4 regions of the Paenibacillus sp. J53TS2 genome follow, and region 1 is predicted to be linked to each of the others. Evidence: riboswitches for the same ligand, from Rfam matches in the RefSeq annotation. Region 1 holds a riboswitch; each other region holds the start of a gene.
The links. Region 1 has a riboswitch for cyclic di-AMP ahead of KJS42_RS14995 (hypothetical protein). Riboswitches for the same ligand answer to the same signal wherever they lie in the genome.
Positions count from the first base shown of each region.

Region 2: linked by a shared signal. The riboswitch ahead of KJS42_RS21770 (resuscitation-promoting factor) and the one ahead of KJS42_RS14995 (hypothetical protein) in region 1 are both predicted to bind cyclic di-AMP.
Region 3: linked by a shared signal. The riboswitch ahead of KJS42_RS22615 (C40 family peptidase) and the one ahead of KJS42_RS14995 (hypothetical protein) in region 1 are both predicted to bind cyclic di-AMP.
Region 4: linked by a shared signal. The riboswitch ahead of KJS42_RS04570 (KamA family radical SAM protein) and the one ahead of KJS42_RS14995 (hypothetical protein) in region 1 are both predicted to bind cyclic di-AMP.

Region 1 covers NZ_BOSK01000006.1:175,208-182,768, reverse strand. Annotated here, with positions in the region: gene kdpB (potassium-transporting ATPase subunit KdpB) at 1-1,985, opposite strand, end outside; gene kdpA (potassium-transporting ATPase subunit KdpA) at 2,014-3,684, opposite strand; gene kdpF (K(+)-transporting ATPase subunit F) at 3,716-3,793, opposite strand; gene KJS42_RS14995 (hypothetical protein) at 3,919-4,320, opposite strand; cyclic di-AMP (ydaO/yuaA leader) riboswitch at 4,438-4,613, opposite strand; cyclic di-AMP (ydaO/yuaA leader) riboswitch at 4,722-4,901, opposite strand; gene KJS42_RS14990 (MBL fold metallo-hydrolase) at 5,160-5,840, shown strand; gene KJS42_RS14985 (nucleotidyltransferase domain-containing protein) at 5,864-6,649, opposite strand; gene KJS42_RS14980 (cupin domain-containing protein) at 6,701-7,036, opposite strand; gene KJS42_RS14975 (DUF4269 domain-containing protein) at 7,033-7,561, opposite strand, start outside.
Region 2 covers NZ_BOSK01000016.1:11,960-19,520, forward strand. Annotated here, with positions in the region: gene KJS42_RS21755 (AbrB/MazE/SpoVT family DNA-binding domain-containing protein) at 74-328, opposite strand; gene KJS42_RS21760 (HD domain-containing protein) at 645-1,934, shown strand; gene KJS42_RS21765 (TatD family hydrolase) at 1,952-2,725, shown strand; cyclic di-AMP (ydaO/yuaA leader) riboswitch at 2,931-3,142, shown strand; gene KJS42_RS21770 (resuscitation-promoting factor) at 3,580-4,716, shown strand; gene rnmV (ribonuclease M5) at 4,909-5,454, shown strand; gene rsmA (16S rRNA (adenine(1518)-N(6)/adenine(1519)-N(6))-dimethyltransferase RsmA) at 5,460-6,356, shown strand; gene yabG (sporulation peptidase YabG) at 6,381-7,298, shown strand; gene veg (biofilm formation stimulator Veg) at 7,535-7,561, shown strand, end outside.
Region 3 covers NZ_BOSK01000018.1:24,148-31,708, reverse strand. Annotated here, with positions in the region: gene KJS42_RS22635 (4a-hydroxytetrahydrobiopterin dehydratase) at 1-45, shown strand, start outside; gene KJS42_RS22630 (c-type cytochrome) at 139-498, opposite strand; gene KJS42_RS22625 (GNAT family N-acetyltransferase) at 663-1,160, opposite strand; gene KJS42_RS22620 (C40 family peptidase) at 1,422-1,913, opposite strand; gene KJS42_RS22615 (C40 family peptidase) at 2,513-3,004, opposite strand; cyclic di-AMP (ydaO/yuaA leader) riboswitch at 3,009-3,145, opposite strand; gene KJS42_RS22610 (hypothetical protein) at 3,366-4,196, opposite strand; gene KJS42_RS22605 (M1 family metallopeptidase) at 4,250-6,250, opposite strand; gene KJS42_RS22600 (YwhD family protein) at 6,641-7,153, shown strand; gene KJS42_RS22595 (DNA-3-methyladenine glycosylase) at 7,274-7,561, opposite strand, start outside.
Region 4 covers NZ_BOSK01000001.1:953,171-960,731, reverse strand. Annotated here, with positions in the region: gene cobS (adenosylcobinamide-GDP ribazoletransferase) at 1-433, shown strand, start outside; gene KJS42_RS04575 (cobyric acid synthase) at 693-2,270, shown strand; cyclic di-AMP (ydaO/yuaA leader) riboswitch at 2,294-2,436, shown strand; gene KJS42_RS04570 (KamA family radical SAM protein) at 2,604-3,755, shown strand; gene KJS42_RS04565 (methyl-accepting chemotaxis protein) at 3,829-5,520, opposite strand; gene KJS42_RS04560 (M24 family metallopeptidase) at 5,787-6,872, opposite strand; gene KJS42_RS04555 (MDR family MFS transporter) at 7,019-7,561, shown strand, end outside.

The DNA of each region.
Region 1 (7,561 bases):
GCAAACGGAGCAATCACGCCGCCTACTCCGTAAATGAACAGATTGCGCGCCAGCAGCTTGGAGGAACTCATCGGCTTGTAAGCAATCCCTTTCATGGCGAGCGGGATCAACAGCGGAATAATGATCGCATTAAAAATCAACGCCGAAATGATCGCCGAATCGGGAGAACCCAGCCGCATGACATTGAGAACCCCCATCTCGGGGATCGCCAGCATAAACATGGCCGGGATAATCGCAAAATACTTGGCAACGTCATTGGCGATGCTGAACGTGGTTAAGGCGCCGCGGGTCATCAGCAGCTGTTTGCCGATCGACACGACCTCGATGATCTTCGACGGGTCGGAGTCCAGATCGACCATATTGGCTGCTTCCTTCGCGGCTACGGTGCCGCTGTTCATGGCGATTCCGACATCCGCTTGGGCCAGCGCCGGGGCATCGTTCGTCCCGTCGCCCGTCATCGCCACAAGCTTTCCTTCGGCTTGCTCCTTACGGATGACAGCGATCTTATCCTCCGGCTTGCTCTCCGCGATATAGCCGTCCACGCCGGCCTCCCGCGCGATCGTCGCTGCCGTAAGCGGGTTATCGCCCGTGCACATGATCGTTTTAATCCCCATCTCCCGCATCTGTTCGAACCGCTCCCGCATCCCGGGTTTCACGGTATCCTTCAAATAAATCAGACCGTAGACGAAGTGATCGACCGCTACCGCTAATGGAGTGCCCCCCGCCGTCGCAATCGCATCGCTGTTTAGATCTAGATCGTCGGGGATTTGCCCGCCTTGGGCGATGACCCATTTCTTGACGGCATCCACCGCCCCTTTCCGTACCTTCCGGCCGTCCCTCAAATCGATGCCGCTCATCCGGGTTTCCGCTTTGAAATCAATGAATTCCCCGCCGTCCGCAAGGGCAGCGTCATAACCCAAGCCTTGTTTTCTCATCAACTCCAACACCGAACGCCCCTCCGGCGTATCATCCTTGACGGAACTGATCGCCGCCCAGGCGGAGACATCCGCCAGGCCTGCCCCGCCAACCGGCACAAATTCGCTGGCCATCCGGTTCCCGTACGTGATCGTCCCGGTTTTATCCAATATAATCGTATTGATGTCCCCGGCCGCTTCGACGGCTTTCCCGGACATCGCCAGGACGTTGAATTGCGTTACGCGATCCATTCCCGCAATCCCGATGGCCGACAGCAAGCCGCCGATGGTCGTTGGTATCAAGCAAACCAGCAAGGCGATCAATATGGGGACTTCGATCCGGATACCCAGGTAATTCCCAAAGAACGGCAGCGTGACCACCACGATCAAGAAGATCAAGGTCAAGCTAATCAAAACGGTATTCAATGCGATTTCGTTCGGCGTCTTTTGGCGTTTCGCCCCTTCGACCAACGAGATCATCCGGTCGAGGAAGGACTCGCCGGGGTCACTGGAGATCCTCACCTTGATTTGGTCGCTGATCACCTTCGTGCCGCCGGTTACGGAACTGAAGTCTCCGCCGGCCTCCTTGATCACCGGCGCCGATTCGCCGGTGATGGCCGACTCGTCGACAGAAGCCAGTCCCTCCACCACTTCGCCGTCCCCCGGAATCATTTCGCTTTGGGAAACGATGACGAGATCTCCTTTGCGCAGCTCGGTCGAAGGAACTTGCTTCACTTGCTGGCCCACGAGTTTATTGGCCGTGATTTCTTTCTTCGTTTGTTTAAGCGAATCCGCTTGTGCCTTGCCGCGCCCCTCCGCGAGAGCCTCCGCGAAATTCGCGAACAGCACGGTCACGAGCAAAATCAGCGATACCGTCAAATTGAACCCGCGCGACACCCCGCCACCGAAGGCATCGGGCACAAATATCAATATCAACGTGATGAGAAATCCGAGTTCGACCACGAACATGATCGGGTTACGGACCATCAGCCTTGGATCCAGCTTCATAAACGATTCCTTGACCGCATGACTGACGATCGTGCGAGATAACATCGTTTTCTTGTTACGCATGTCCGTTCCACTCCTTCTTTCTTTCAACCTATGGCAGTAAAGTCAGATGCTCGGCGATCGGCCCCAATACGAGAGCCGGGAAGTAAGTCAACGCGCCGACGAGGATCACAATGATGAGAAAGACGCCGCCGAACAGAGCCGTATCCGTACGGAACGTGCCGCTCGTGACGGGTACCGATTTCTTGGCGGCCAAGGAGCCCGCCACCGCCAGCAAGACGACGATCGAGAAATAGCGGCCCAAGAACATCACGACGCCCGTGGCGATGTTCCAGAACGGCGTATTATCGCCAAGCCCTTCGAAACCCGAGCCGTTGTTGTTCGCGGACGAAGTAAATTCATACATCGCTTGCGTTAAGCCGTGGAAACCGGAATTGGATATCGTATCCGGGTAAGCCAACAAAGCCAGAGCGGTGGGTGCCAGTATCAGGAACGGGGTAACCAGCAAATTAACGGCGATCAGCTTCATCTCTTTGCCTTCGAGCTTCTTGCCGAGAAATTCCGGCGTGCGCCCAACCATCAGACCGGACAAGAACACCGCAATCATCGCATACATCAACACGTTCATGATTCCGACGCCCGCTCCGCCGAAGACCGTATTCAGCATCATGTTCGCCAGCGGAACCAGCCCGCCGATCGGCGTCAGCGTATCGTGCATCGTATTGACCGCTCCCGTCTCCGTCGCGGTTGTGACCGTCGCGAACAAGGCCGACTGGGCTAGGCCAAAACGAACCTCCTTGCCCTCCATGCTGCCTTGGCCATGCGCGATGCCAAGGGCGTTGAATGCCGGATTGCCGGCGCTTTCGGCCGAAAGCAATACGCCAAGCATGACGATGAACATCATCAGCATCGATACGAACAACACCCGGCCTTGTTTGGCATTCCCGACCATTTTCCCATAAGCGAAAGGAAGGGAAGTCCCGATCAGCATCATCAATAGGATTTGCAGCATATTGCTGAATCCCCCCGGATTTTCAAACGGATGGGCCGAGTTCACGCCCACGAATCCGCCGCCGTTGTTGCCGAACTGCTTAATCGACAAGAACGAGGCAATCGGCCCCCGGGCGATAGGTTGCTCTGTCCCCTGAAGGGTATGGGCGATCGCCGTTGATGCCATAGTTTGCGGTACGCCCAACGCTACGAATATTAAAGCCGAAATGAACGATACCGGCAGCAGAACCCGGGTGATCGCACGAACCAGATCCACGAAGAAATTGCCGATCGGTTTGCCGGCCAAGCCGCGAATAAATGCCATCGCCGCGGCGACGCCGGTCGCCGTCGAAGTGAACATCATGAATACGATCCCGATCATCTGCGAAAGGTAAGACAGTCCGCTTTCCCCGCTGTAATGCTGCAGATCCGTATTGGTCATGAAGGCAATCACCGTATTGAAGGCGAGCGTCGGCTCCATGTTTGAAACCCCGCTCGGATTCAGCGGCAGGAACCCTTGCAGCCGAAAAATCAGATAGACGATCAGCATCATCGCCAAATTACTCAGCACCGCGGATAAAGCATACTTCTTCCAGGACTGATTCTCCTGACGGATGCCGCTGGCATGGAATATTACTCTTTCAACAGGTCCGAACCACCGGTCCAGACCGTTCTTTTCATAGTCAAACGCTTTGGCCAAGTATAGACCGGCCGGTCTGGCGACGATTACCGCAAGGCCCAAAGTAACGAGTATGGCAATCCAACTGTAGATAGTCACGTCTTATCCCTCCGAAAGGCAAATGTTAAAACTTCTCCGGGTTCAGCAGCGCATACCCCAAATAAACAAAAACCGCCACGATTAAGATGCCAAGTCCCCACATCATCACTGATCTCCACCCTCCGAAATCGCTTTGGAAGCCCAAGTTGCCAGACCTGCCATCATGCAAACCATAACGATAATTAAGCCGATCATGAAAATGTCCATCATCGTCGATCGGATCCTCCTTTACTCATTGTGCAGAATAAACGATACGTCTTTTCCCTTCGTATAAATCACATAATTAGCGCCAAGCTTTTTATAAACCGCGCCAGGATGCATCTTTTGCGTAATGACATAAATCGGCTTCGACGTCCATGGACGGCAGAATTGCAAATATCGGCAGGTTAGTGTCAGAGATTCTTCGAAGATATACACCGTCCCGATGGGGATATCAGGTACGACCTTGTTTTTGCGTTTAGTAGTATCCACTAGAATGACGTGCTCTATCCCACGGTCTATCGCCTCCTGGCGGCTTCTATCATTGTTGACCATCAGTGCAAACGGGATTTCGCGGTACTTCATCGTTCTGATGAAATCTACCGCCAATGGATTCGTATGCGTCACCAGCGCGTATTCAAAAGTGCCCACTTCTTGTATTCCTCCTGATTCAGAAATTAGGCATCAAAAAAGAAGCCTGGGAAGAGGGAATCTTCGCGGGCTTCCAGCATGAATGTATTCTATGCTTTAGGAATCGCGCCATAAGGTTTCCTCTCTCGTTTGCACTTACGAGGTTAGCTGACGGGCTCGGGCGCGAGAGACGCCCTACCTCGCGATACGCAACTATCGCCAGGATTCGCCCCATAGGCGGTAAGCGCGACCTGCGCTCCGCCCGTATGGGTCCCCCGTTCCTTCGCATCGGAAGGATTCAGTGTGATGCAAACAGATTGTTAATTTTCTTCTATATTGTCAATGTAACGCTTTCTTCCCTTTCATGAATAGGCATAAGAAAACCACAGAGGATATCCCTGTGGCTCGCCATGACAAGTCCATCATCCTCTCTCCCTACGCTGACGAGGTTAGCTGTCGGATTCGGGCGGTGAGAGTCGCCCTACTCCTGCGGCATAGGCTTGCCGCAGGAGATTCACCCCGGACCGTTCCGCCGACTCTCACATCGGCAGCGATCATTGGGTCCCCCGTTTTCCTGATCGGAAATTAAGCGATACAGATTGTTTTATTAGAATCATTTCATGAGTCGAATATTACGCTTGCGCTTGTTCTTTGTAAAGCTGGACCGAATGCAAATTTGAGATAAAAAACCTTATAATTTCGTCATTTTTAGCGTTTTCAAGGGATAAAAAACGTCTTTCTCTACGATTACCTCTACCGCAGACCCTTACTTGAAATCCGGCTAGGACTTGTCCTCCGCCCCTTTCTTTGCTACGATTTTGCGCAGATAAACTAAGCTTGAACAACGAGGAGGAGATTACATGAAACAAACGAACGCATCCGGCCTGATGCCGCTGCCGCTAAACCTGAACTTGCCGAATGGGAACCAGATGCCGGTCCATGCGGTTCTGTTATGGGGGACCGATCATCTCGTCCTCGTTGACACCGGGGTTCCCGGTCAATTGGACGTGATTCGCAAAGGGTTGGAGCAAGGAGGGTTCTCCCTGGAACAGTTGACGCATGTGATCATCACGCATCAAGACAGGGATCATATCGGTAGCTTGCCGGAGCTGGTCCAGGCGAAGGCGGGGAAATTGGAAGTGTTGGCCCATGAAACGGGGATTCCTTACCTAGCAGGGGAAATTCCGCTGATTAAAAGCGGAATCACCGCCGAACCGGTCGTAGTGGATACGGCGCTTCACGATGGCGACGAGCTGCCGTTTGGCGGCGGCCTGCAAATATTGCATACCCCGGGGCACACGCCGGATCATATCAGCTTGTATCATGCTTCCAGCAAAACGTTGATCAGCGGGGACGTGCTCGTCTCGAGCGGCGGCAAGGTGTTGCCGCCCGATCCGAAGTTCACGCCGGATTACGCCCAGGCCCTTCTATCGGTCGAAAAATTGGCCGCCCTGGATGTGGAAACGGTAATTACCTACCATGGCGGCGTATGTACCGGGGCGATCAAGGAACGGCTGAAGGAAATCGCTGCGGGGAATTAAGCATAGCAGTCCCGGCCAACCGGTTAAATATCGCCTACCGGCGTAAATCCACCCAGCCAATTTAATTCGCTGTCTTCCATGAATCGCGAGGGCCAGCTTCGTCCATCCTCACCCCAATCGGCGAACGTGCGGACCGACTGGTAAAACGCTTCGATATGCTCGGCCGTTGGTTCCTGCAGCATCCGTTCGATCAGCGGCAGGAAGCCTTCGGGCCGATCCGGAGCTTGTTCCAGAACATGAAGAAACCACTTATGGTACGGATACAGCATTTCATTATGCGCTAAGATCAGTCTTCCGCCGAACAAAACCAAGTTATTGACGGCATGTCGCAATAGATAGAGGTTGTCATGCTTGAAGGCTTCGGCGGAATACCATTTCCACGCTTCGAACTGGGCCAAGAAACGGGAGATATTCTCCTGCTTACGTTCTGCCGGATAGCGAACGATATCTGCCAGCAATTCCTCCACTCCCGCGATGTTTGAAAAAGCGAGGATCGCCCCTTCAAATGCAAAACGGGCCGGCTCGCTCCCTTTCTCGGCCACCTGCTTCATGAATCTGCAAGAGATATATTTCCCGTCCACGTAACCGGACTCATAGTCCGTCGATTCATTTTCCCAATACGTCGTCTCTCCGGTGCTTACCCGCCGGGCATAATCCTCCTCGGATACCACGATCATCACGTCTACATCCGAGGACGGTTTCGCGAATCCGTGGGCAATCGAACCGGAAACCAGTAAGGCCAGAATATCCTCCCGGGTGGCGAGCTTGGCCTTTAGTTTCTCGATCGACTTGGCATGATGTGCGTACATTCCTTATTCCCTTCCTTCTCTTGAAACCGACTTATTGCCGGTCCCTTTCATTTAAGCTAATACTCGGTCGCCCCGCGTATTTGGGCGTGAAATAACGAGAAATTCCACCGCTTCGTCCGATCGGTTCATGGCCTGATGCGGGGTGTTCGGCGGAAGTTCGATTCCCTCATGGGAATGAAGCTCATGCTCGGTCCCGGCAATTTCAATATGCAGGCAGCCGGACAAGACAAAGAAAAATTGCTCCGCCGTTTGATGGAAATGCCGGACTTCCTGGCTATCCGGGGGCATTTTCTCATGAATAATGCTGCAGTCCTCCCGATCCACCAGCCGCCAGCCATCGCAATTCCCACCCCAAATATAGTGTTCCGCATTCTCTTTGCTGATCATTTCGTTCCGTTCCTTTCTTCCATAAAATGATGTAGTCTCGCGTCCTCCCAATCATACATAGCCAGCAGCGCTTCATATGGGTCACCCTCCAGCCGAAAAAACCTGCCGAAGGCCGGCTCCGTCTTTAGCCCCGCTGCCTTTAGCTTACGGATGGCATCCCATGCCTCCGGCCCTCCCATCTCTAGCAATCGGTGTTCAACAATCATATGTTGATATGCGTTTTGCTCGGTTACCGGCTTCGGCTGACCAAACACCTCAAACGCGAAACCGCGATGCGTAAAGTTCGCAACCGTTCGCAGGAGGCCGCCGACGGTTTTGCTGGAGCAGGCGTAGTTCGGGCATGCCCCAAAATGAAGCTCCAGTTCCTGCTCAAACCGCTTGGCGTCGTAAGCCTCACAGATGATGTCCAAGTCGCTTTCGGGCAAATCGATATCCAGCGGAATGGTTCCGGCCAAGACGGGATGATAGCAAGCCAGCTTGCCCACGATCTGAAGTTCTTCCATCGCCTCGTAAGCCTGTCGCTGA
Region 2 (7,561 bases), on a different contig from region 1:
TAGGAAGGCGCCAAGGAGATATGAAAAAGGTTAGAATTAACAGTTTCAGTAAATCTATTATATACTATAATTCTTAATTTGTCACAGGGGTAGGAAGCTCAGTAATGCATTCGTGACAAACAATTTTGCCTTTGAAGTAGGTCACGTTCTCAGCATTACCGCAGAAGATGCAAGCTGGCTCATATTTCTTGAGCATGATCCGTTCACCGTCTACATAAATTTCGAGCGCGTCTTTTTCACCGATCCCCAGAGTGCGGCGCAATTCGATCGGGATTACGACACGACCCAATTCGTCTACTTTTCTTACGATACCTGTGGATTTCATCATATTGATGATTGCCCCTCTCACTATAAATTGGAATTGTCATTATTCGACATGATTCTATCTTTTATGATTTTTATAATACCAACCATTGCCAGATTAGTCAACCTATTTATGGTATAGTTCAATATTATTTCTAAATTACAGGGATACATAACTCCGAGAACCGTTATGAAGTCTAGCAAGTTACTAATACTTTATGATTCGACATTTTGGAAATCGTTAATTTGACAAACATCGACATTATTCGACATAACCCGTCGTCATCAGTCAGAATTCCGCTTTTGGTCTCGCATTTATGAAGAAAAAGGAGTGTTGACCCATGCATCGTCGGCTTAGCGAAGAGAAAGTGTTCAAAGATCCCGTACATAATTATATTCATGTACAGGACGAAGTGATCTGGTCGCTCATAAATACGCCGGAGTTTCAACGCCTTCGTCGGATCCGTCAGCTAGGCACGTCTTATTTGACGTTTCATGGCGCCGAGCACAGCCGATTCTCGCATTCGCTTGGTGTTTATGAGATTACCCGCCGAATCATTTCGCAGTTTGAACGGAGCGGGTACGCCGATTGGCCTCAAGGAGATAAATTGGTGGCATTGTGCGCGGCGTTGCTTCACGATTTGGGACACGGGCCGTTCTCCCATTCTATAGAAGAAGCATTCCAGATGCATCACGAAGATTGGACATGTAAAATTTTGCTGGGCGATACGGAAGTTAGTGCCATTTTGCGCGAGGTTGCCCCGGATTTTCCGGAGAAAGTGGCTGCCGTGATCCGCAAGGATTACGAGAATCCGATTGTGGTCAATTTAGTCTCGAGCCCCCTCGATGCGGATCGAATGGATTATTTGCTGAGGGATGCGTATTTTACCGGTGTGAACTACGGTACGATTGATATGGACCGGATTCTGCGGATGCTTCGACCTTTTCAGGGGCGGGTGGTCGTAAAGGAATCAGGCATGCACGCGGTGGAAGACTATTTGATGTCCAGGTATCAGATGTATTGGCAGATTTATTTTCACCCGGTAACGCGGAGCTCGGAGATTATTCTCCGGCAAATTTTGCGCCGAGCTAAGGAATTGTACCAGAACGGGTATTCCTTTGGTTTCCTGCCGCATCCGCTTCCGGATCTATTTGAAGGTAACATCGGGGTCGCTGACTATTTGCAGTTGGACGAAGCTTTGATGCAAACGGCGTTCATGCAGTGGACGAGGGAGTCAGATGAGTTATTACGCGATTTGTGCTCCCGGTTTTTGAATCGCAAATTGTATAAATATGTAGAATTGGACACACCGGAGCTGGAAATGCTGGAGGAGATTCGGGAGTCCTTTACGCGCGTCGGACTGCATCCCGAATATGACATGGAAATTGATTTTCCGACCGATCTGCCGTATGATGTGTTCCGTCCGGATGAGGGGTTCCGTCAGAAGCAAATCTTGCTCTTGGACCGTCAGGAACGGGTACGGGAAATTTCTGAAGTGTCGGATATCGTTCGGTCGATTAGCGGATTACATCGAGGCAAAACGCATTTGTACTATCCGGATAATAAATTGTGTGCTGTAATGGATCGGTTGCCCCAGAAGGTAGCCCGCATATTCGAGCAACGGAATTAGGAGGATGACGATTCGAGATGTTATTTGATACGCATACGCATTTGGATGCTCCCCAATTTGACGAGGATCGCGAGGAAGTGATTGCACGCGCCGTGGAGCAAGGGGTCACGAGGATGATAAACATCGGATTTAACCGGGAAACCATCCCGTCGACCATGAAATTGGCGGAGTCGTATGACTTCATTTATGCGGCTGTTGGCTGGCATCCGCAGGATGCCATTACGATGCAAGAAGGGGATTTGGACTGGATCGCTGAATTATGTAAACATGACAAAGTCGTAGCGATCGGTGAAATCGGGCTGGACTATTACTGGGACACGTCCCCAAAAGAAGTGCAGCATGACGTATTCCGCAAGCAAATTGGACTAGCTCGCAGTCTGGGGATGCCGATTTCCATCCATAATCGCGATGCCCATGAGGATGTGGTCCGCATTCTCCGCGAGGAGAAAGCAAACGAGGTTGGGGGTGTCATGCACTCGTTCTCTGGTAGTTGGGAAATTGCCAAAATGTGTCTGGATTTGGGATTTCATTTGTCGTTTGGCGGACCGATTACGTTTAAAAATGCAAAACAGCCCAAAGAAGTGCTGACCAAGACGCCAATGGATCGTTTATTAATCGAAACGGATTCCCCTTATTTAACACCACACCCATATCGTGGGAAGAGAAATGAGTCTGCGCATGTCCGCCTGGTTGCGGAAATGGCTGCCGAGCTCAAAGGGGTTACTTTTGAGGAAATCGCCGAAATTACGACCCGAAATGCAATGGAACGATTTGGAATCTCGAGGATTTAAGAGTAAATCGGATGAAAAAAAGAGGATTTCGGGAAGATTAATGCTTTTTAACCGTTAAAACCGAGATCATTACATTTTTTTAACCATTTTTTTAAAAAAACGTGGTTGATTCGTCCTTTACAACATGCATCGAAACAGGATAGAATTTTTTCAGTATCGATTTAGTGCGTTCTGGATGGACAAATTGAACGATACTTGGTTCCATGAACCAGTCTCGCTGAATCTCCTTCACGGAGAACGGGGGAACCGATACAGGCAGCGGTTGGCGGCAAGCCTCTCGCGTCGGTATTTGATTTCTTTCCAGGGTCTATGGGGTGAATTCGAGGTCATTGCGCCATGAGCGAATGAACTGAGAAAGGGCGGCTCTCTTTCGCCCGAACCCGACAGCTAACCTCGTAAGCGTATAAGAGAGGTCACTCGTGCAGCTATTACACCAAGACATTCAGGAAGCCACGAAGGAGTTCCTCTAACTCTTTCTTTGGGCTTCTTTTGTTTTGAATAAAAGTAATAGGGTCATCATACTGTTGGTAAACAGGAGGTGACGTACGCAAGAAGACTGGATCAGGATGCAAAATGGCTTGGTATTTCAATAAGAGTCAAAAAGTCAGGTTTTCAGCACCGAGAAGGTTGGATGAAACTAGGGACTGAGTAGCGGAGCGTACATAGGGGTACGTGAGCAACGGAAGGCCCGGGTGAATTCAAGATTCGATGTCGAATCAACTTCTTGATTTACTTCGTGATCAAAAGATGACTTTTTTGACAACCATAGTCGTTTTGTAAAAAGTAACTGTAGTCACGTCAATCGTTATCATGCATCGACCTAGACGGCGGGACTATGAAGGAGGACGGAAGAAATGGGCATTTTCCGCAAAGAGGAGACCCATGAATCACGCTCATCCAGCATGTCTTACGCAATGCGATGGAAGCATGAGAATTTACGTCAGATTGCGCTCGTCGGCGTTCTGACCATCGCGGTATTCATCATCATCCTAATCTGGCTGTTTGGCCAGGCACATAAAGAAGTGTCCCTGATTGTGGACGGCAGCGTCCAATCGGTGGAGACGAATAAATCCAGCGTAGCCCATCTGCTGGAGGAGCAATCGATTCAACTCAGCGCGAAGGATTCCGTATCGCTTCCGCTGGACAGCTCGCTTAAGAACGGTGACCGCATTGTCATCGTACGCGCAAAGCCGGTAAACGTGAGCGTGGACGGCATGAAAAAGGTTCACTTCACAACACAAAGCAAAGTAGAAGGCGTATTGTCCGAGATCGGCGTCACATTGGACCAAGATGACAAGGTCTCACCGACACTGGACAGTAAAGTTACTGCGAACCTGGACGTCAAGATTGTTCGGGTGAGTAAGCAAACGGTGCAGACGAAGGAGACCGTGCCTTTTAGCGTGGTCAAAACGTCGGACGCCAATCTGCTGAAAGGCACGACGAAGGTCGTTCAGCAAGGCAATGCCGGATTGGTCATTCACAACATTGAGAAAACTTACGAGGACGGAAAGTTCGTGACAAAGCGATGGCTCGGCAAAGAGGTCACTAAAAAGGCCCAGCCGAAGGTTGTTGCCGTCGGCACGAAGAAGCCAACCGCCGTTCTGTCGGCCAGCATTAACCGTACCGCAAATGCGGTGAACATTAGCGGGTTGACGACCAAAGGCGGCGTCTCTTTTGAATATAAAAAGATACTTAAAAACGTCACGTTGACCGCCTATTCGGCGGAAGAAGACGGGATTGGCACCCGCACGGCCTCCGGTACCCGCGTGACCGAAGGCAGAACAATCGCGGTTGATAAGGACGTCGTTCCACTCGGTTGGTGGGTATACATCGAGGGGATCGGCTTCCGTAAGGCGGAGGATACCGGCGGGGCTATTGATGGGAACAAGATGGATGTTTATTACGATACCCTGAAGGATGCGAAGAACTTCGGCCGGAAGAAGGGGCGTACCGTTTACGTCATCGGCCCGACGAAGCCGGAATTGAATTAACTCTCGACTCTCTTTGTTTTACAATGCAGAGGGAATGAGATAGTATTAGGATGATGAATAAGACAGTGGATTAGAAGAGGATGTTATCCTCTTCTTTTTGTTATTCTTGCAAGGAAGTTCAAAAAGTCGACTTTTTGAACATCATTAATAACAAAAAAGATAAGCTAGAGCACGAAGGGAAGAATAGATACCATGATCAAAGAGGTTATCGTGGTGGAGGGCCGTGATGACACCGTGGCCATCAAGCGAGCCGTGGAGGCGGATACGATTGAGACCGGCGGTTCGGCCATCGGGGAAGTGACGCTCAAGAAGATCGCTTTGGCTCAGGAGCGCCGAGGGGTAATTATTTTTACTGATCCGGACCATGCCGGGGAGCGGATTCGCAAAATCGTGGCGGCACGGGTTCCGGGCTGCAAGCATGCGTTCCTTCCCGAGGCAGAGGCCACGAAGCGGGGCGACATCGGCGTGGAGAACGCCTCGCCGGAGGCGATCCGCACGGCGCTGTCCCGAGTCCGCAGCGAAGCGCCGGGAGTAGAGGCCGCGATCGACTGGGAGGACTTGATGAGTGCGGGGTTAATCGTTCACCCGCAGGCTGCCGCGCGACGGAAAGCGCTAGGTGAGCTGCTAGGCATCGGGTATTGCAACGGGAAGCAATTGTACAAGCGGTTATCGGTGTTCCGTATCACCCGCGAGGAGTTTGCGGCCGCGCTGGCCGAGTTGGAGAGCAAAGGAGTTTAAGGAGCATGAGCATAAGGGAAGAGGTATCCACGCCGCGCCGAACGAAGGAGATCATTCAACGGCACGGTTTTTCGTTTAAAAAAAGCCTGGGACAGAATTTTCTGATCGACCAGAACATTCTCGGGAAGATCGTCGCGGCAGCCGGCCTGGACGATACCAAGGGCGCGCTGGAAATCGGACCGGGTATCGGCGCGTTAACGGAAAAACTGGCTCAGGAAGCAGGTAAGGTAACGGCGGTGGAGATCGATCAACGTCTGCTTCCGATCCTGGAAGAGGTGCTGGAGCCCTATTCGCACGTGAACGTGATCCATGGGGACGTGCTGAAGCTGGATCTTCAAGCGCTGTTCGCTGCCGAATTCGGCGGGGTGAACGGCGTCAGTGTAGTGGCTAATCTGCCGTATTACGTGACGACGCCGATTCTGATGAAGCTCCTTGAGGAGAAGCTGCCTCTAGAGCATATTGTCGTGATGATCCAGAAGGAAGTGGCTGAGCGTATGGCTGCTGCTCCTGGCGGCAAGGATTACGGCAGCCTTAGCATCGCCGTTCAGTACTATAGCGTACCGGAGCTGATCTGCACGGTGCCGCACAGCGTATTTATTCCGCAGCCGAATGTGGAGTCCGCGGTGATCCGCTTGACCGTACGGAAGACGCCGGCTGTGGCCGTTAAGGATGAGGCGTTTTTCTTCGAGGTGGTGCAGGCCTCTTTTGCCCAGAGACGGAAGACGATATCCAACAATCTCAAGAGCCGCTTCTTCCCCAAAGAGGGGCGCGAGCGACTGGAGAACCTTCTGGAGGAAGCCGGTATCCAGTCTTCCCGGCGGGCCGAGACGTTAAGCCTGGATGAGTTTGCGAAGCTGAGCGATACGCTACTGGACGCCGGGTTGAAGGAACTCCGCGTGTAACCATTCCCTCTTGTCGCCCATACGATGGGGATAGAGGTGATTGACTTGACGAATTTGGGAGACTTGGTCGTCCGCAAATCATACGGTGGAGACGTCACGTTCCGGATCGAACGGATTGTACGGAGCGAAGCTATCATCAAAGGAACGGAATTTCGGCTGCTGGCGGATGCGCCCTTGACCGATCTGGTCAGGGTAGACCCGGCTTCCCCAGGAGAAACGACGCAGCGAGCCCGAATCAAGGCCACGGAGTCGCTGAAGTGGTTGACCCAGGACCGCAAGGACTTGGTAGAACGAAACCGGACGGCGATTGGACGGGAGTTTTATGCGCAAGGGGAACCGGCCTATTTCGAGGTGCCGGGTAAGGTGCTGCATTTGGACGGCGACGAACGATATTTGCAAAAAAGCTTAAGCCTGTATGAGAAGCTGCGAGTGCCGGCTCAAGGCTATTACGTCACGGAGTCGCAAATGTCCCATGCGCTGTATCGACTGCTTCCTGCCGTCAAACCGGATATCGTTGTGCTGACCGGACATGACGGGGTTTTAAAATCGCGTCCCAACGGCGACCTTTACAATTTAACCAGCTATAAAAATTCTAAGCATTTTGTGGAGGCCATTCAAACGGCCCGGCAATATGAACGGAATTTCGATACGTTAACGATCGTGGCCGGCGCTTGCCAGTCGCATTTTGAGGCGCTGCTACAGGCGGGGGCTAATTTTGCCAGCTCGCCCGGTCGCGTGCTGATCCATGCCCTGGATCCGGTCTACATCGCAGCCAAGGCGTCGCTCACCTCCATCCGCGAGACCATCCAGATCACCGACGTGCTGAATCACACGATCAGCGGAGCGCAAGGCGTCGGTGGGATTGAGACCCGCGGCAGCTACCGTATCGGACTGCCCAAACTCAAGGATTTATCGACGCTGAAAGTTGTGCCGTCCATGTGAAAGACCAAAATAAAAATAAAGAGCATCCTTGTTATTTGTCCATGCCGGAAGGATCTGAGGCGAACGCCCCAGGACCTTCCGGTTATTTTATTAGGACTCCCATCGGGTTAAGAGAAAAAATGTCGAAAAATAATCGTTGACACATCATTTTTACTGCTGATATAATTATTTGTTTTGATTTGACAAGGTTGTGACTTTCCTGTATAATGGACAAAGAAAGAAGGTGGTCACAGGCAATGGCTAAAAATGCGCTGTCGGAAATT
Region 3 (7,561 bases), on a different contig from region 1:
GAGGCGCAGCAATACAACGAGGCCTTCGAGAAGATGCGCTCGTGAGATTGATTGACTAGGCATAAGAACGGATAGGTATGGGGAAAAAACGCCCGCCGGGAACATAAGTTTCCCGGCGGGCGTGCTTTTTGAATGCCTTTATTTTTTCTCCGCAAGCCACATGGCGACGTTGGCGATTTCCTCTTCTTTCAAGCGATCCTTGAACGAAGGCATCATGCCGCCCTTTCCTTTGGTGATAATCGAGTAGAGTTGGTCCGCGGACAATTGCGAGCCGATCTTCTGCAGATTCGGGCCTGCTCCGCCTTGCAGCGTATCGCCATGACAGGAAATGCAATTCGCTTTGACGGTGGCTTCAGCTTGTTCCGCATTCATTGTGATTTCAGGCAATTGCGGTTTGGCTTCTTGCTCGGCCTGTTCCCGGCTTGGCAAGGTAAACATCAATACCAGGGCTAAAGCGCCTGCGATGACGAACAAACCGCTCATGATCCACTTTTGCATTCCAATCGCCCCTCCTATGTATGCTACCTATCCATTATAACGGAACACGCGGTTCGATCATAGTCTTTGTGTCAAAATTAGGAACAAAAATAATTACATTCGCCGGAAATATGTGTCTTATCTCATTGCGTTGCTCGAAGTGAGGTGTATAAAGGGGCTCGCCCTTATTCAGGCAGCCCCTTGTGCACCATGCAGTAAAACGGTTTGGACACCCCGCCGGGCGTCATCTTCTCGTAAAGGTCGGTAATGACGAATCCGGCCTTTTGATAGGCCCGAATCGCTCGGGTGTTCCAGGTGAGCACCTCAAGGTCGATTTGATTGTCCGGTTTGCGGTGCCGGGCTTCCTCTACGATGGTTCTTACGAAGAGTTTGCCTAGTCCATGACCGCAAAGATCAGGCTTCATGCCGATGCCGAGCCGGGTCACCCCCTCCATCGGGAAGTATTGGGCAAAGCCCGCCAGCTCGCCGGCTTCATTCAACACGGAGACATACTGCTCGGCACGGATTGCCGGATTCCCAAACTCTACATCGAGCGCTTTCATTTGATCCCAGGGCAGCCAGCTGTAAATATCGTAAGGGGAATCGTAACGCCAAGTGCAAATTTCCGCGCCATGCGGTTCTTCCATTGGCACGATTCGAAACGTAGACTTCGCTTGATCCATATTGCCCCTCCTTTGGTAGAGGTAAATCCGTCGTAGTTTCTTCTATTACCCTCACAATAGCCGGATTTACGCAGCTTGTAAAGGCCTTTGCCGATAGGAGGGAATTCATGGATTTTCAGCGGATTTCCAACTTTCCGGTAACCTTTTTGCCGGACGTCTCGTTATATAGATAAGGCCACGAACATAAAAAGACCGCAAGCTGTTCCGAGTCGGAAACGCGGCTTGCGGCGAGAGACAATGAACTTGACGAATCCCGGGTGATCAGGATTCCGTAGCGTAAACAGAATAACCGTATTTACTGAGAACACGCTTCGCGCCAACGTAGCGGTTCTGGTAGTAGCTGTTGCTTAACTTGTCGATGCGGATGCCTTTGGATGAGGACGCGTGGGCGAATTCCCCTTCGCCAACGTAAACACCGACATGCGATACCTTGCCGGTCCCCGTGGTTTTGAAGAAAACGAGGTCACCTGCTTGGAGTTCTTTCTTCGATACCGGCGTCCCTTGCTTATATTGGGCGGCCGACACGCGCGCGAGCTTGATGCCCATTTGGCTGAACACATACCGGGTAAAACCGGAGCAATCGAATCCCGTTGTCGTGGTGCCCCCAAATTTATAAGGCGTCCCGTATACGGAATCTACGATACTGGCTAGCGGCGTTGTTTCCGTGGCTTCCGCGTCGGCAAAGGCGCTCCCTGCCCCCAAGGTGAACAGAAGGGCCAAACTCGTTACCGCTGCTGTCAAAGTCTTTCTCAAGATGTCATACTCCTTCCAAGGCCTACGAGGTTAGCTTATGGATTCGGTTGAAGGTTCCCTATGATCTCACTATAGAGGTAGGTTAAATAGTTATCTTCAGATCACGAAGCAGCTCAAGATGAGGATTCGGCATCGAATCTTGATTTCAGCCGGGCCTTCCGCTGCTCACGTAGCTTTCAGCTACGCTGCGCTGCTCAGCCCCTAGCTTCATCCAACCTTCTCGGTGCTCCAAACCTGACTATTTAACCTTGATTGGAAAGGCAGTTCAAAAAGGCTTCTTTCCATCACGAAGCAGATCAATTCACCCTTTGGTGGGTCCCCCGTTTCCCGGGTGCCTGGGAATTCGGCATTTTATTGTAGGTTGCACCCAAGATGCTGCACAAGAACAGTTACAAGAATCATTACAAAGTTGTTACTATTTACGTTTTTCATTTTACCAAAGGCGTCCAGAGTTGACAAGTTTGTAGGGAAAAAGGCTTCTTTTGGCCTGTTTTGACGAAGGATTTCGTGGGTAATGGTTCCTAAGGAGCGGAGCGAGGGGAAAGAAAAAACCCGCAGAGACGTTGTTATCAACATCCCCACGGGCTTCGTGGTTTTACTTATTGAACATCATCGTGCTCAGCAACTTCACCGGTCACATCTTCATACTTGTCGTTGCTCATGATCCGTTTGGCTCCAACGTAACGCTCGACGTAATACTTATCGCTTAATTTGCTGATGACTACGCCCTTGGAGGAGGAAGCATGAGCAAATTTGCCGTCGCCGACGTAGATGCCGACATGAGAAATGCCTTTACCGGAAGTATTGAAGAAGACCAGATCGCCGGCGATCAATTCGCTTTTCTCAACGGCGGTTCCCATTTTGTATTGGGATCCGGATTGGTGAGGCAGCTTGATGCCGATTTTAGAGAAGACGTACATGGTAAATCCGGAACAGTCGAAACCGGCTGTGGTGGTTCCGCCGGAAACGTAGTCGCTTCCAAGCGCGCCGTCGATTACGGTGTCCAGTTTGGAATCGGCGAAAACGCTACCAGTTCCAATGGTGAAAAGCAATGCAAAACTTACTGCTGCTACAGTCAAACGCTTTTTCAAGAAGTTATGCTCCTTCCAATGCCTACGAGGTTAGCTTAAGGATTCGGTTGAAGGTTCCCTATGATCCCTCTAAAGCGAGATCAATTCACCCAAAGTGGTTCCCCCGTTTCCCTGGCGAAGGGAATTCGGCTTTGATTTCACACCTGAATTTACATATTCGACATCTGGCGTCATTCTCCTGCCAAAGATGACAAAAATAATTACAAAACTGTTACTGAAATTGCGTTGCTGTTATTGTAACAAAACCAGGCATCTTTTGGCAATGGTTAATTCACAAGATTAAGAGGCGAAATAGGACTCAAGGCCTCCGCCAATTGGCGAAGGCCTTGATTTTTCTGGGGGTTGGGGGAGTAAAAAAATTTTAACTTTTTTGTGTTTTTGACTGCCAAAGATGAAATTGAGAGGCCATCTTCCAAACTTTGAATGTGCTGCGAAAAAGAGGATACGTCTGCTGCAGAATGAGGGCAAGCATACCGGTCCAAAACCAAGAAGCTGTCCCGAACAGGAAAAAGAGAATTAGTCCGAAAGACCCGAGAATGGCAGAGATCGAGACGGCTTGCAGGAGGCTCCGAAAGCACATCAGCAGGGAGTTCCAGACGCCAGCTTTGAACAAATAGCCGAATTGGGCAAACAGCAGGCATTGTCGGATGAGCCAGCCATAGATAAACCAGCCTAGAATTAAGCCGAGCCCGACCAGCCAGGTTGTGGTGGGTGTTTCAACCCCCGCCAGTCCTGGCCAAAGGGATATTAGCTTCGGCACAATCCAGAAGGCCGGTAGCAACGTTAACATAAGCTCCAGCGCATAAAACAGGATTACCGGCTTGCCGAATTCTTTCATTCCCCGGAAGAGTGGGAAGCCCGGGCTCCGACTTTCGGACGGGGTGAATCCGTAGAAAATCCCGGCCTGAATCAGAGGAGTTAAAATCATGCGCAGCACCGCCATCCCCGCCAACAGCCAGCAATACAGCCGGACATCCGGATTGCTCCATAAATTGATCTGCCCCTCCAACAGGAACAGAATTCGCGACAGCGCGGTGGGCGGCGGGTCAGGGTATCTTTGCAACAGTGCCGTCACCGCCGTATCGACCAATCGGTAGAGGAACAATCCCCATAACAGTTGATACAGGAACAAGATGATGACTGAGGGAAATTGGCTTTTTAGGGCGGTCCACCCCAAACGAACGAAACTCATTTCTTTCCCTCCTTTAGAGGTGAATTAACAAAACTTTACTCATCGAGCCGGCCTTACCACAGAAACGTTCCGAGAATCGCCTCAAGCAGCTTGGTGACGCTCATGTTGGAGCGGGATAGCGTGGAATTCGGAACTTCCGCTTTTAAGTAGTTGTTGATATGCAAGTTCTCCACCGTTAAGGTGTAATCCGGATCGATTTGGACCCAGGCCAACGGCGCTTTATATTGCAGCTTGATCTCGATGCGGGCGTCTTCTCCGTTCCATTGCTTGCGAGTGGTGTGTCCGTCTGTGAAAGTGAACAGCAGTGGGACCTTCGGATGCGTCGCCCCTTTGCGGGAGAAGATCACACTCGATTCGTACAGGCGGTTCTCCCCCTGGACGACCGGAGTGACTTGAATTCGGTCTACCGCAAAATCAGCCATTTTTCCGTCATAGACGTATTGTTGAAAATAAGACTTCCAGCTCCGGCTGGTCACTTGCTCAACGACCCGCTGGAAGTCAGCCGTTGTCGGGTGCTTGAACCGGTATTTATGACTATAGGTGCTCAGAATCCGCTTCATGGTCTTACTGCCGACTTGCCGCTCGATATCAAGCAGGATCAGCTTGCCGCGATAATACGCGTTTTTGGCGTAACCGTCACCGGAGCCGTACTTCCAGGCGTTTTGAGTCAGCGAAGCCGGGGAGGTAATCAAGGCGGATTGGATCGGAAGATTCGGGGCGATCCCGAATTCCTGTTCCATCAGCTTATCCTCCGCATAGGATGCAAAGGCCTCGTCTAGCCAGGCTTCCTCGAACTCATTGTTGGCGATCATCCCGTAGAAAAACTGGTGAGCGATTTCATGGATGACCGTCCGCTCCAGCTCGTCGTAGCTGGGAGAATCACTGGCAGCTCCGAACGCCGTCACCAGGGTCGGATATTCCATGCCGCCTGCACCGTTGCCGTTGGCCGGCGGTACGACGACCGTCAGCGTGGAGTAAGGGTAGCGGCCATACCATTTGCTGTAGTTGGCCAGCGCCACCTTGGCGGCATAGAAGTAACGTTCTTTCAGGTCCTTGTGGGTGGGATCAAGATATAGCTTAATCCGCACGCCCGGAACCTCCGCGGATGAGAACGGCTCTTCCGCATAGATGAAATTCGGTGAAGCCGACCAGGCGAAATCGTGAACGTCGTCGGCGTAGAACTGTACGGTCTTCCGCCCGTCCTTTAACACCGCTTTTTTGGTCTGAAAGCCGGTTGCCGCCACGTTGTACGTTTCAGGGACGTTGATTCTTACGCTAAAAATCCCGAAATCGGAGTAAAATTCCGAATTTCCGTGATACTGGTGGAGGTTCCAGCCTTCCGACGTCCGCCCCCGGGTACCCACCGGCTCGTACACGCTGATCTTTGGAAACCATTGTCCCGCCATGACAAAATCGTCAGCCACACCCATTCGGGCGAATATTTTGGGCAGCTTTACGGTAAACTTCATCCGCAGCGTCAGGCTTTCGCCGCCTTGGACCGACACAGGTAAGCGCACCTTGGCCAAGGTTTTGTCCTTCGAGTTGCCATCGTCGGGCTGGACGTATTGAATCCGATGAAGCAGGGAGATGCCGTCGGTCGTCCGCAGCTCGGTGATCTCCATGGATCCCCAACCGTCCTTGGGCATAATGTCGCTCCGGAGCTTCCCGCCCGATTCCTTCATAAAGGTCGTATCTTCGGAAGAAAACGCATTAGGGTACAGATGCAAATACACTTCGTTAATCGTTTTTTTGCCGGGATGGGTCCAGGTCAACGTCTCCGAGCCGGTCAACGTACCGTCCTTCTCGTTTAGCGTGACGTCGATGTGATATTCGGCGACCCGATTGCTGAGCACTTCGGCGGTCGGTTGTTGAATGCTTTCGACCTGTGGCGACGCAGGGGTTTGTCCGGTTTTTTGGACCGCTTTGGGCCCCGCCTTAGCCAGGACGAAGGAAGTCAGCGAATCCCCGCCTCCTCGCAGGGTCAGCCAGGCGGCTCCGAGGGTGAGGCACAAGGCAAGGATGGAAATGCTGTAGACAATAGTACGTCGGGTCATACAATGGATACCTCCCGTTGACAAGCATCTACAGCATGTATATGTTTGCAATTGGAAGATTATTAGCTAAAATTGAGAGGTAGTTCAAAAAGTCGTCTTTTGATCACGATGCGGTTTCTAGAGGCCTAATCGACATCGAATCTTGGACTCAACCGGGCCCTCCGTTGCTCACGTAGGTTTTGCCTACGCTGCGCTACTCGGTCCCTAGTTTCATCCAACTTTCTCGGTGCTGAAAAGCCAACTTTTTGAACTTTGAATTAAGGGTAGGGATTATCCTAAAGTCGCTTTGTTTCACGATGCGGTTTCTAGAGGGCTAATCGACATCGAATCTTGGACTCAACCGGGCCTTGGATGATGAGGCGGCAGGTTCGCGGGAAAATGGAGGGAATTATGGATCAGACACCGAAATCGGGTAAAAAGATTTTTGCCCTCAATATTATCAGCAATGAGGAGAAGAGCAAACATAAAGGGTTTGGAGCGGGCTCGATCGATTTGAACAGCATGTCTCCGGTTATTATCGATGGGGATGAGGTGTACATCGATGTTGGGGCGATGCACGCCAAAAGTAAGGTGGAGAAAGGCATTAAGTTCTCAACGAACCGCGAGGACGTTCCGAATGGTCGGCAGGTCTGGATCATTTGGGTGGCGGTGGACCGCGGCCCGGAAGGGCAATTTTACGGTGGGATGACGGCCTGTGAGATGTGGATCGACACGGAAGCGCGCCGCGGCTGGAAAATTCTCGCCGACCATGTGAATAAAATGGATTACGCGCTGAAGCGCAGAGTGGTCTTGGACGGGTTAGGCGACGAGCAGAAGGCTGGGCTGAAGCGGCTGCTGATCGAGACCAACGCCGAATGGTGGGACCGCTCGCCGGAAGAGTTAAAGGCGGCATTGGAAGCGTAACGGAATAGATGAAGCTCCTAATAGAAGAGCCCCTCCGATTTGATGCCGGAGGGGGCTCTTTTTTAGGTAGTGGGGTGGAAAGGTTGCACGAAATACAACGATTTGCGAACCTCAAACCTGTTAAAGGCTACGGTCGGTGGTTGCTTCCGTTTCTTGAAGCTGCCAAACTTCGGCTTGCTTGTCGATGGCCGACACATAAGGGTTGCCGCGAAAATAAAATCGCCACGGCTTCGCCGCATACTCTTCCGCATAGGCAATACCGATTCGCGGAGCCTGCACGATGACCTCCTCCGCACCCGATCCACCCGACTCCGGTCCGCCTTCCAACCAAAGCGGTCCTCCGGGCTGATCGAGCGGCAAGCCGTTCAATGTCTTGGTGATGTCCAGCGCCCGGCACAGCTTGCCGGG
Region 4 (7,561 bases), on a different contig from region 1:
GTTGGCACCCCTCCTCCAAGGAGATAGGCTGACAACGGGGCTCGCGTTGCTGATGGCCCCTTTATGGAGCCGCTGGTTTATGAGCCGTGCGATGTTTCGATGGCCGAAGGCTCGGCAAGGTGAGGGATTAGCCGCGCAGTTTCACGGCTTTGGTGAGCGGGATGCCTGGGGAGGCACTATGATGGCGGTTACGCTTACGGTCATGGTGCTGCTGCTAACCCTGCTCCTGTCGCTGAGCGGAGCTGACGAAACCGCATTGCTTCGCTCGCTATTATATATCGTTGCGGCGCCTTTGATTGCCTGGGCAGCGGGCACCTGGGCGGCCCGTCGGATCAGTGCCAAACTGGGCGGTTTGACTGGGGATACATACGGTGCGCTTGGTGAAGGGCTGGAGGCTGTCCTGCTTCTGCTCGCCGTGTTGATTTTGCGGTAAGGCCTAGATGTTAATGTCATAGCAAGTCCGTGTCCCAACCGAGGTTTTGCACCATTATCCCTTAGGCTCAGGGTGCTAATAACGATAACAATACAAGGGCCCCCACCCTTAATGAAAGGGATAATCGGGCAAAGCAGCCTGCAGAGGAACAAATCTCACGATTCGGAAAGGAGTGGAGGCTAAAGTGAACAAAAGGCTTGACGAGTTTGAAGTTACTGGCGCAGATTCTGATGCCCCGGCTCCGGCCAGCGCGTTGCTGATGATCCAAGGCACGGCATCGGACGTGGGTAAAAGCGTCATCGTGACGGCATTATGCCGTATTTTCGCGCAGGACGGGCTTCATCCAGCTCCGTTTAAGTCGCAGAATATGGCTCTGAACTCCTATGTTACACCAGACGGATTCGAAATCGGTCGGGCGCAAGGAATCCAGGCGGAGGCTTGCGGGATCGACGCCACCACGGACATGAATCCGGTGTTAATCAAGCCAACGGGTGAGATGCATTCGCAAATCGTCGTTCACGGGCGTCCTTACCGGCATCTCAGCGCATCGGACTATCGCGAGGAGTTCCTGCCCCATGCCAAATCGCTGGTGGTGGAAGCGCTTGGAAGGCTGCGCGAGAAGCACGGCATCGTCGTCATGGAGGGGGCTGGCAGCCCGGCGGAAATCAACCTGAAGCAGCGGGATATCGTCAATATGAATTTGGCTGAGTGGGCGGATGCTCCGGTCATTTTGGTCGGCGATATCGACCGTGGCGGCGTATTTGCCTTTCTCGTCGGCACGTTGGAGCTGCTGGAGCCGCACGAACGAGCTCGAGTCAAAGGGTTCATGATCAACAAGTTCCGCGGCGACTTGTCCCTGCTGCAGCCCGGGCTGGATTGGCTGGAGCAGCGGACCGGGATTCCTGTGTTAGGCGTGCTCCCATTCCTGCCAGATCTGGATATTGAAGCAGAGGATTCCGTTGTTCTGGATACTTATGTCCCCCGCTCAGAGAAGGCTGCCGGTAAGGTGCTGGATATCGCGGTCATTCGTTACCCGCGAATTTCTAATTTTACCGAATTCGCACCTTTGGCTGCTGAACCGGATGTGTCACTGCGTTACGTGAGTAAACCTTCGGAACTTGGACATCCGGATGCCGTGATTTTACCGGGAACCAAGGATACGATCGGGGATTTAACATTCCTGCGGGAGCAAGGGCTGGAGGGAGCAATTTGCAGTTTGATCGAAGGGAATACCCAAGCCCAGCTTGTCGGCATTTGTGGTGGGTATCAAATGCTGGGAGAGCAATTGCATGATCCAGACGCGGTAGAATCCGGACAAGTGAGAACGGCGATAGGAATTGGTTTGCTACCTTTAACAACAACCTTCATTCCGGGCAAAAGGACCGTTCGCGTTTATGGCCAAACGATAGACAACCTGCCAGTTCCGCTGCATCTTTCGGATCGTCGATTGCCGATAGAAGGCTATGAGATCCATGCTGGCGAGACCCAATTCCTTCGGGACATCAGTCCTTTGTTTATGTTACAAGCCGAAGGGATGGAGCCAAGGCAGGGGGGAGCGGAGGACGTCCCGCATCCGGAAGGCGCAGTCCGAGCCGACGGGAGAGTGTTCGGAACGTATCTACACGGTTTGTTCCACAATGATACCTGGCGGCGCGCCTGGCTGGATGGGCTTCGTACAAGCAAAGGACTGGAACCTTTGGGCACCACTTTTGCGTCCTTCTCGCGGAAGGAGGAAGCCTTCAACCGGCTGGCTGATGTAGTCCGCAGCCATTTGCGGATGGACCTGGTCTACGAAATTTCCGGAATTCGGCCGAGCGCGGAAGAAGGTAAGCTTTGACAAATCAGGCGATTCTAAGGTAGCATGATAGTACGCTTAATTTTCGATGAGTAAAGTCGAAAAGCGGGGGAACCATTTTTTGGGGCGAATCGTTGCTAGTTTTAACGTAGGGAACCATCTTTCCCGAGCCCGTCAGCTAACCTCGTTTGCAGTGGATGGGTCATCTTAAATATGTTCAGTCATCAACTAATGACCCTGTTTATTTGAGCGGGGTCTTTTTGTGCTTCTCAAGGGATATGACCCGAGCATTCGGCGGAGTACTCGCATTCACTGCAAGGTTTCCCGCTACCGCTACTTCTTTACGCATCGATCCCATTTAAGGAGGAGATGATTATGGCAAATCCGAAGTACATCACCGACATCGCCAAGGTGAGCGAATTGTCCGAACAGGAGCGTCAGGAATTGAAACCGATTACAGACAAATTCGTCTTTCGGGTAAATGATTACTATTTGAATCTGATCGACTGGAACGATCCGGAAGACCCAATCCGCAAGCTGGTGATCCCGAATACGGGAGAGCTTAAGGAATACGGGCGTTGGGACGCTTCCGACGAGGCGACGAACTATGCGGTTCCCGGCTGTCAGCACAAATACCGGACGACCGCTCTGTTGATCGTCTCCGAGGTTTGCGGCTCCTACTGCCGCTATTGCTTCCGCAAACGCTTGTTCCGCAACGATGTGAAGGAGGCGATGTCGGATGTGACGCCCGGCATCGAGTACATCGCTCAGCATCCCGAGATCAACAACGTCTTATTGACCGGCGGTGACAGCCTGATCCTGGCTACGAGGAAGCTGCGTACTATACTCGAACAGCTGCGAGCCATTGAACATGTGAAAATCATCCGCCTCGGCTCGAAAATCCCCGTTTTTAATCCCATGCGCATTTATGAAGATCCGGAGCTGCTGGATCTGATCAGGGAATTCTCCACCGTAGACCAACGTATTTATGTCATGGCGCATATCAATCATCCGCGCGAAATGACCCCTGAGGCCAAACGAGGCTTTCAGGCGTTGCACGACGCCGGGGCTATAGTGGTCAATCAAACGCCGATCCTCAAAGGCATTAACGACGATGCGGCCGTGCTTGGCGAATTGCTGGATCGGTTGTCCTGGGCAGGCGTCACACCCTATTATTTCTTCATCAACCGGCCAGTTGCCGGAAATGCCGATTTTGTCATTCCGCTGAAAAGGGCGTACCAGCTGGTTGAGGAAGCGAAGGCCCGCACTTCGGGCCTGGGCAAGCGCGTGCGCTTGTCGATGAGTCACTCTTCGGGAAAAATCGAAATCCTCGCAATCGAAGACGGCCAGGCTTATCTCAAATATCATCAGTCGCGAGACAATGATTACGGCAAGTTCATGATTTTGCCTTGTCCGGACGAGGCTGCTTGGTTCGATGACCTGCCGGGCAACGAAGCCTACTGGAGGAAACCGGAGCGGAGGCAAGACGAAGCCGTCTCCTTCAACGAAATGTCCGTTACCGGGTAAAACAAAACGTACCCTGACCGCCGGCTCCGTAAAAGGGAGGCGGTAAGGGTACGTTTTTTTCTCTAAACTCCGGTTAAATCCGGAATTTCGCAATCGATTCTTGCAGCGACAACGCCTGTTCATGCAGCGAACGAACTGTTCGGGCGTGGCTTTCCATTTCACTGAGCTGCTGCTGCGAATATTCGGCGATTTGCTCCATATTGGCCAACGATTTAGCGGTAATATTCGCCGACTCTTCAACGGAAGCGGTCACTTCCTCGGTTCCGGCGGACACCTCCTGCGTGGATGCCGAAACGGATTGGATCGTCAAGTTGACGTTCTGAATGAGTTCCGTCAATTGTTCGAAGGCTTGTCCGGCTTGCTTCACGCGCTCGGTCCCGGAGACGATTTCCTCGCTAGCGCGCTGCATCGCGCTGACGGAATTTTCCGATTCTTCTCGAATGCTGAGCAGATTCTCCCCGATTTCCTCCATCGCCAGGCGGGATTGCTCGGCCAGCTTACGAACTTCCTCCGCTACGACAGCAAATCCTTTCCCGTGCTCGCCGGCCCGTGCGGCTTCGATCGCTGCGTTGAGGGCCAAAATATTGATTTGCTTCGTGATTTCGGTAATCGTTCCTACAACGTTCGAAATCGATTCGGAGCGATCGTTTAACGTGCGAATATGCTCGAGCGTCCGATTGGCTGCATCTTCCACGTTCTGCATTTGCATCACGGCCGTCTGCGCCAACGTATTGCCGGTGCCAGCTTCATCGGCAGCTTGTCCGATCCGTTCGGTGACTTCGCCGGACGAAGCGGCGATATGCTGCACGCCTTGCGAAATTTCTTCCATCGCCCGGGCGTTTTCAGCTGCGGCGGAGGCAATCGTGATGCTGCCAGTCTCGATTTCCCGAGTGGCCGCACCCGAACGCGAGATCAAATCCTCAAACGTTATAACCGATCGGGACAAGTCTTCCGAGCCGCCTACGACCGCGTGAGACGTTTCCATGACAGCGGCGAACATGTCCTTAAGCTGATTGGTCATTGTCCGGAAACTGCCGGCTAGTTGGGCAACTTCGTCATTTCCCTTCACCTCGACCGTTTGGCGGAAATCGCCGCCGGCCATTTTTTCCGTAATCGCCACCAGTTTCTTGATCGGTTTTGTGATTCGCGCGCTGACAAAGTATGCCGCCGCCATTCCCGCGATAATGACGAGCAGGGTGATACCGATACATATGTATAAAATCTGGTCCTTCTTCTGATCGATGAAGGTGGCGTCAAGGCCTACGGCCAACATCGCTTTGCTGCCGGGGATCGCGATAAAGGCTGTTTTGTGCGAGCCGAATTGGTCGGAATATAACTCGCTGATTTGTACCCCGCCTTTAGATGCCTCGGACATGGCCGGTTGGAGATCCAACTTGTCACCCGGTTTCATGCCGGAATTTTCGTTCGCGGCCAAAACGGCAGCGCCATCCTCTTGAATCTGGAGCAGATAAGCAGTGCTCAAATTGAAGTCCTTGGCACTTTTCGTCAAATACGTCTCCACCGTAAAACGTGAATTATCTTTCCCACTAAGTAATTGCAGGGCTTGGGTCGTATCTAGCCGCTTGAAGATATCCTGTGTACTGGTCTGCAGCACCTTGTCGAACTGCGGCAGCACATTTTGATTAATGATCCCCATTGAAATGTTATAAAAGCTGACGCTAAACAAAAGAGATGATACGACAATGATCACCGCATAGGTACTCATAAGTCTGCGGCTAATGGAGCGATTAATGACCTTGAACACGAAAATCCTCTCCGTTCCCCTTAAATAATGGATTTTATCGATGCATGTGACCGAACCTGGGGTTTCTCTTTTTTTTAACCAATGGTTCATAAGAATCATTTTATAGGAAAAAATGTCCTTTGAAAACGAAAAAGTCGTACTTTTTTTGGTTTTCGCAATAATTTTCATGAATAATGTACTAAATCTATCGGAAAAAAAGAAAAAAAGAACCTTGCGGCACATTCGCGACCGCAAGGTTTCTCAATAAAATAAGATGACATGATGTGTTAGATATAAGTTAACTGCTTGGGATATGCCGTTAGCACTTCCACGCCAATTGCGGTAACCAGAACATCATCTTCGATGCGAACTCCTCCGAGTCCTGGCACATAAACCCCTGGTTCAACGGTAAAGACGTGGCCCTCCGCCAGCAAAAATTCATTCTCCCCATGAACGGAAGGGAACTCGTGAACGTCGATCCCGAGCCCATGCCCAAGCCGGTGGATAAAATAAGGACCATAGCCGGCGGCTTCGATGACTTCGCGGGCGGCGCGATCGATGGAGGCGAAGGTGACGCCTGGCTTGATGGCGGCGATCGCCGCTTTGTTGGCGGCAAGCACAGTCTCATAAATGCGTACCAGTTCGCCGGAGAGCTCGCCGACTCCGAAGGTACGGGTGATATCCGAAGCGTAGCCGTCCGCATAAACGCCGATGTCAAACATAAGCAAATCGCCGCGTCGGATCAACCGATCGCCGGGAACCCCGTGCGGTAGGGCCGTCTTTTCACCGGACAACACCATCGAGTCAAAGGAAGGGCCGTCCGCGCCAAGCTTGCGGATTTGATACTCCACTTCGGCGACGAGTTCGCTTTCGCTCACGCCTTCCTTCACTTTCCGGAGCGATTCGCTGAGCACCTGTTCGATCAAATGTACGGCATGCTTGATTTTGCCGACCTCTCCCGAGCTTTTGCGTACCCGCATATCTCGGAGCCAAGGTCCTACATCCATATATCTGGAGAACGTAAGCTTCTCCTGCATGCGCTCAAAGTTAGCCACGGATACCTGCTCTTTCTCGAAGCCGATCGTTCCAAGCGCGCCAGTCAGCCGCTGGCTAAGGAGAGCATAAGGATCATCCGTATCGCCGTGAGTGAGAATTTCCGTAAGGTCAGCCGCTTTGCGGGCCGCTTCCTCATCGAGTGCCGGGACAACTAGGAAGGGCTCGCTTCCAGCTTGGAGGACGGCGCCGAGAAAGCGTTCATGCGGATTACTCAAAAAGCCCGTTAGGTAATACACATGCTTCGGATCTGTAATTAGCAGCGTGCTAACGCCGGATTCGCGCATTTTGCGTTCTAATTCGGTCCATTTTTCATTCATTTTGAAAAAACTTCCTTTCGTTCGATCTCTTGTTTCATTATAGGACAAAGCGAAATTTTATCAAAATGTTTACTTTTTAGATATTTTCAATAAAATAGAAAGAGGTCATATATTCAAATTTGAATAAGAACGAAGGAGAGAAAATATTGGTTGCAGAAAAGAAAGATCATACGCGCCTCATCCTAGTCGGATTGATGCTCGCGATTTTAATGTCGGCGATGGACAACACGATTGTCACGACGGCGATGGGGACAATTGTTGCCGATCTCGGCGGGATGGAGCAGTTCGTTTGGGTGACTTCAGCCTACATGGTCACGGTCATGGCGGGGACGCCGATTTTCGGCAAGCTGTCGGATATGTACGGTCGGAAGCGCTTCTTCCTGTTTGGCATCGTGATGTTCCTGCTTGGATCTATACTATGCGGACTTGCCGGCAGTATTGTGCAACTCAGCATCTTCCGGGCGATCCAAGGGATCGGCGGGGGCGCGCTGATGCCGATTGCGTTTACGATCATTTATGACATCTTCCCAGTGGAGAAGCGTGGGAAAATGACCGGACTGATGGGCGCTGTATTTGGTACGTCCAGTATTTTCGGCCCGCTGCTGGGTGCCTTCATCACGGATGCGCTGAGCTGGCATTGGGTATTTTACATCAACGTGCCGATTGGGATCGTATCTCTGGTGATGATT